Regions from separate parts of the Paenibacillus glucanolyticus genome, predicted to be linked through region 1. Evidence: riboswitches for the same ligand, from Rfam matches in the RefSeq annotation. Region 1 holds a riboswitch; the other holds the start of a gene.
The links. A riboswitch is a leader RNA that binds a small molecule or an ion and turns the genes downstream of it on or off. The one in region 1 is predicted to bind cobalamin.
Positions count from the first base shown of each region.

Region 2: another riboswitch for cobalamin. It lies ahead of WDY75_RS06915 (ABC transporter substrate-binding protein); the one in region 1 lies ahead of metE (5-methyltetrahydropteroyltriglutamate--homocysteine S-methyltransferase).

Region 1 is NZ_CP147845.1:3,001,512-3,004,669, reverse strand. It holds gene WDY75_RS14285 (glycoside hydrolase family 88 protein) at 1-873, shown strand, start outside; cobalamin riboswitch at 958-1,162, shown strand; gene metE (5-methyltetrahydropteroyltriglutamate--homocysteine S-methyltransferase) at 1,308-3,158, shown strand, end outside.
Region 2 is NZ_CP147845.1:1,418,530-1,421,687, forward strand. It holds gene WDY75_RS06910 (histidine phosphatase family protein) at 1-793, shown strand, start outside; gene cbiB (adenosylcobinamide-phosphate synthase CbiB) at 1-8, shown strand, start outside; cobalamin riboswitch at 946-1,151, shown strand; gene WDY75_RS06915 (ABC transporter substrate-binding protein) at 1,400-2,407, shown strand; gene WDY75_RS06920 (iron ABC transporter permease) at 2,404-3,158, shown strand, end outside.

The DNA of each region.
Region 1 (3,158 bases):
ACCGGGGATCAGGATGCCAGGCGCAGAGGGATGTTAGCCGCTACCCTGCTGGCTGGAAGATACAATCCTGCGGGACGGTTTATACGTGCCTGGAATCAGGTGAAACCTACCTCCTGGAATCACGGGAATGAAGGCTGGTCCATCATTGACTCCACCATGAACCTCTCCCTCCTGTTCTGGGCCTCCGAGGAGACAGGTGATCCGAGATATGCGCATATTGCCAGAGAGCAGGCCAATACGGTAGTGGAGCATTTTATAAGACCGGACGGCTCCGTTCGGCACATTTGTCGGTTTGATCCGTTCACCGGGGAATTCATGGAAGCGCTCGGAGGACAAGGACTGGGACCCGAATCCGCCTGGAGCCGGGGTGCTGCCTGGGCCTTGCATGGCATGGCCAACACGTCCCGGTATACCGGTGATATCCGATATCTGGACGCCGCGAAACGCGTGGCGCATTTCTTTGTCGCGTCCCTTGAGGAGGATTCCATACCGCTCTGGGATTTTCGTGCGGAACCCGAGAAGCTGGAAACACCCGCAACAGCAGCAACCCATCAATCAGCTGAATCTCTCTTCATTGCGGCAGAACCCCGAGATACGTCAGCGGCATCCTGCGCTGCTTCGGGTTTGCTTGAGCTCGCAGATCAGGTACCGCAAACCGAAAGCGCGGTGTACCGCAGAAGTGCCTTGCGCATCATCGACTCCTTGACGACTCGTTACGCTGAATGGGATGATCCGAATTATGAAGGCATACTGAAAGAGGCAACAGGCCATCGGCCTGGTGACCAAAATATCAACGTCTCCCTGATCTATGGCGATTACTATTATGTTGAGGCCGCTGCCAAGTTAATGGGATGGAAAAACCGGATCTTCTGATCCGGTTTTTTTGCGTAAGACAACCTCCATTTAAATAGGTTGCATAATTATGGAATTTATTGTACCTTGATACTCAGCAATCAAATTTAATTAATGGGAATAGGTGCTGATGTTGAAGCCTCTTCAATTTCAGCTTAAAAGGGAAGTTTGGTGCAACACCAACGCGGTCCCGCCACTGTAACAGAGGAGTTTGCCATCGGATGATGCCACTGATCAGCTTTTGATCGGGAAGGCCATGGCAGACCTTGATTCTGGAGCCAGGAGACCTGCCTATTCTGACAACACTGCTTACCTACGGGAGATAGGGAGGTGTTAAAGATCGCAGCATCCGTATGTATACAACGGAGGCGTCTTTACCCTTGATATTTTGATCGGGGTAAAGGCGTCTTTTTTTATTCAGTCATTTAAATATGTTGGTGGAGGCGAAGATATTGATGGCAAATGTTCAAAGCAGCAATCTCGGCTATCCGAGAATCGGAGCAAATCGCGAATGGAAAAAAGCATTGGAGTCCTTCTGGAGCGGCAAGCTTGAGGAACACGAACTTCTATCCAAGTTGGACGACATTCGGTTGGACCGTTTACGCATTCAACAGGAGAAAGGCATCGACCTTATTCCGGTTCATGATTTTACAATGTACGACCATATGCTCGACATGTCGGTGATGTTTGGCTTGGTGCCACAGCGTTTCAAGTACGATGGTGGTCCTGTACCGCTGAGTGTCTACTTTGCCATGGCTCGCGGCAGTCAAGGTGCTGCTGCGTGCGAGATGACCAAATGGTTTAACACGAACTATCACTACATTGTACCGGAACTTCAGGATGCCAAACCACATCTTACGGTCAACAAGCCGCTAGAAGCTTACCGTGAAGCCAAATCCTCGCTAGGTATCGAAGGTAAACCTGTTCTTGTCGGTCCCTATACCTTCCTTAAGCTGTCTAAAGGCTACACCCCGGATCAATTCGAGTCCTTGCTGGACCAGTTCACGGATTTGTATGCGGTAATCCTGAAGGAGCTGGAGCAGGAAGGTGTTCAGTGGGTGCAGTTCGACGAACCGATTCTGGTTACTTCATTAACCAAAGATGAATTGGCGCTTGTATCATCCGTATACAAAAAACTTCATGCAGCGGCTCCGGCGATCCGGATCATGCTCCAAACCTACTTCGATTCGGTCAGCCATTATGTAGAGATCATCTCCTTGCCAGTGCAAGGCATCGGGCTTGATTTCGTACACGGCCTGGATGGTAATACCGAACAGCTGCTCAAGCACGGATTTCCTGAGGATAAGGTACTGGGGGTTGGTCTTATCAACGGGCGTAACATCTGGCGTTCAGATCTCGATGCCAAGCTGGAATTGCTGGACACCCTCTCCCAAAAGGTGAAGCCTTCTCAATATGTGATACAGCCGAGCTGCAGCCTGCTCCATGTTCCCGTATCCACAGCTCATGAGGATAAGCTGGACCCCGTACTTCGCCAAGCGTTATCTTTTGCCAATGAGAAGCTGGACGAATTGACGCTGCTCACTAGCGCGCTCAATAATGGGATTGAGTCCGTTTCCGAACAGCTGAAAGAGCATAACCAGGCCGTAGCCGCCATGAATCAATCATCGCTGCGGAATAACGAACAAGTACAGAAAGAAACGTCCAAGGTTGTCGGATTGAATCCGACTCGAGCGCTGTCGTTTGAAGAGCGGCGCAAAGCCCAGCAGAAGAAATGGAATCTCCCGCTCCTCCCTACCACTACCATCGGAAGTTTCCCGCAGTCGACCGAAGTTCGGCAGGCCCGGAAGAACTGGAGAAGCGGCGAATGGTCTGCCGAGCAGTATGAAACCTTCCTCGCCGAGCAAACTCGCGCCTGGATTGAGATTCAAGAAGACATCGGCCTGGATGTTCTCGTTCACGGGGAGTTTGAACGGACTGATATGGTGGAATTTTTCGGAGAAAAATTGGATGGGTTTGCCTTTACAGCTAACGGCTGGGTTCAGTCCTACGGATCGCGCTGCGTCAAACCTCCCGTCATCTATGGAGATGTTGAGTTCGTAAACCCGATGACCGTGAAGGAAACCGTATATGCACAGAGCCTGACCTCGAAACCCGTCAAGGGGATGTTAACCGGACCGATCACGATCCTGAACTGGTCCTTCGTTCGCGACGACATATCAAGAGAATTGGTCGCTTATCAGATCGCCCTGGCTCTCCGACTTGAGGTTAACGCACTGGAGCAAGCAGGCATCGAGATGATCCAGGTTGACGAGCCGGCGCTTCGTGAAGGATTGCCGCTTAAGCGT
Region 2 (3,158 bases), 1.6 Mb from region 1:
GGCTGTAAGACTGAACCTGCATCTTGTTCGTCATGGCCGTACGCAGTGGAATGAGGAACGCCGTTACCTGGGTCACGAGGATCAGGGGGCTCTGATGGAAGGGCTGGAACAGCTGCTTCCGCTGCGGCAGGAGTTTCGCTCCAGGCATTTTGCCAAGGTCTATTGCAGTGATCTCCTTCGTTGTAGACAAACACTGAACTGCATCCTGTCGGATTTACATATGCCCGGCATTACAAATGAGGTCGAGCTTGGCAGCGTTATTCCCGGTGTCTGTTATGACAGGAAGCTGCGGGAGCTTGATTTTGGCGATTGGGAAGGAAAAACCTACGAGGATTTGAAGGAAAATGCGGCTTATCGGCGCTGGATCGACAACCCGGGAACGGTTACGCCGCCGAGCGGGGAGAGTTGGCCATCTTTTTGTTCCCGAATTGAGGTTTTTCTGGCCGAAATGTATCAGGATATGAAGGGGTTATTGTCGATGCAGGAAGGCCCCGCTATTCTCTTGGAGTCAGAGTCAGAGTCAGAGTCAGAGTCAGAGTCAGAGTCAGAGTCAGAGTCAGAGTCAGAGTCAGAGTCAGAGTCAGAAGCAGCGGGCCACGATACCGAGACTCAGCCGGGGGTGCTCGATATGGACGTGCTTGTAGTCACCCACGGGGGCGTCATCCGGCAGATTGCAGCGGCAACCCTCCCGGATACAGAATTCTGGGCTACGTCGGTATCGCCGGGCGAGGTGCTCCAGCTGCAGTTGGCCTGGGACGGAGCACGCTGGCGAGGCGTACGGGTAAACGAATAAATGAAATCGTACGATTTTGGCGCGGAATGAACGATAACGGGAAAAACCAATATCGTTAAACCCTTGAAACGAGCGAAACTTCCAGTTGTAAGGCGATGGTTTATCGCCTATAATCTTGTGCAGAGAAACCATGCTTGGCCTATCATAAATAAATTCATATTGTTTGCGAGGGTCCCGGACAGAAGAGGTTATTCATGTCTTCTGCCGGGTTAATAGGGAAGCCGGTGCAAGTCCGGCACGGTCCCGCCACTGTGAAGCAGGGACTTCTCCACATGCCACTGAGCGTCAGCGCTTGGGAAGGCGGGGAAGTCGTTACAGCCTGTAAGTCAGGAGACCTGCCCTTAGCGAATGAATGACGGTCCTTCGAGGAGAGGATTACGTTTTGCAGTCCCGTGCGGACGGCAGTTTAAGGCGCTATCTGTGAACGGTTATCCAGGTGTCCTTATGTTAAAACGTAATCCCTGAGTCCTTATTTACGAGGAATCAGGGATTTTTGCTTCTTTGGAGTATGACGATTGACGTTTTTCTTCCTGCTCAGGGGATCGGTCGAAGGAATTTAGACGTACAGCGCCAGGTTCTCAATTATGTTTAGGGGGATTTGAAGAGATGAAAGCAATAAACAAAACATGGTCCGTATTTCTGGTAGCCATACTGATGGCTCTGGCCTTGATCGGCTGTGGCGGGGAAGAAGCGGCACCGAAAGAAACCACGCCGCAAGCTGCACAGGAGCAAGGACAGACCAACGAAGCGCCAGCCGACTCCAGTGAGGAGCTTAAGACCACGTATCCATTAACAGTTAAGGATTCAACCGGGGTTGAAATGACGTTTGATAAAGCGCCGGCTAAGATTGCATCCTTGACTCCGTCCGAGACGGAAAAGCTGTTTGCTCTGGGTCTGGATGAGGAAATCGTAGGCGTATCGGATAATGACGATTATCCGGAAGCTGCGAAATCCAAGCCCAAATTGGGCGGATTCCAAGTGAATGAAGAGGCTATTATTGCAGCTGATGCCGATGTGGTGTTTGCCGCTTCGATGAATGCACAGAATGCCGAGAAACTGCGTGAGCTTGGCGTAACCCTGTTTGTCAATGATCCGAAAACCATCGATGCCGTGATGGAGAACATTGAGCTGATCGGACAAATTACCGATCGTCAAGCTGATGCCAAAGCGGTCGTAGATCAGATGAAGCAGGAACTGGCATCCGTTACGGAAGCTGTGAAGTCCGTGAAGGATGAAGACAAGAAGAAGGTGTACGTCGAGTTCTCCCCGGGATGGACTGTAGGCAAAGGCGAATTTATGGATGAGATCATCACTGCAGCCGGCGGTGTTAATGCAGCTGGCGATACGGAAGGCTGGTTCGAAATCAGCGAAGAAAAGATTATCGCTGCGAACCCGGATGTCATTCTGTACACGGACGATGTGGTTGATGAAGCGACCAAAAAAACACTGGATCAACTCATTAAAGAGCGCGGAGGCTGGGATCAGATCGAAGCGATCAAGAACGATCAGGTCATTGCCGTAGATGCCAACCTGCTGAGCCGTCCGGGTCCCCGCGTTACGCAAGGACTGATTGAAGTGGCGAAGGCTGTTTACCCGGAACTGATGAATCCATGAGTAAAAAACTTGCAGGATTCGGTGCGGCCGGCGTTATCCTATTGCTGTTAACCTTGGTTGTCAGTCTCGGAATCGGATCCGTTCACCTACCTGTGAGAGAGATTGGGGCGATGCTGCTGCACCGGCTGCCGGGGATCGGCGATTCCATCCTCCCGAGCTGGGAAGCTTCATCCGAACAAATTCTGATGAAGGTGAGGTTACCGCGGATTTTGCTGGGGATGCTTGTTGGAGCTTCCCTGGCGGTAGCCGGGGCTGCCTTTCAGGGCGTATTGCGTAATCCGCTGGCGGATCCGTTCACGCTCGGTGTATCCTCGGGTGCTGCGCTTGGCGCAGCATCCCTGATTTTTTTCGGGATGGAATACTCCTTTGCCAGAGGTTACACCCTGCCGCTTGTAGCATTTCTGACCGGAGCAGGCACATTGTGGGTTGTGCTGCTGTTGGCAAGGGATCAAGGAAAGCTGCCGATTCACGGACTGATCCTGTCCGGGGTGGTCATGCAGTCGTTTCTGGGCGCTGTGGTTTCGTTTCTGACGGTGATGTCCAAAGATACGGTAAACCAAATCCTGTACTGGACGATGGGGAGCCTGAGCATGCGCGGATGGTCGTATACGGCCATCCTTTTCCCGTATTTTATCGTGGGATTCGCGTATTTATGGAGCCGGTCGCGAGCGCTTAATATTTTGTCGCTTGGGGAACGGCAGGCCGCTCATATGGGATTGAATGTGGATCGCCTGAAGACAAGCGTACTGAT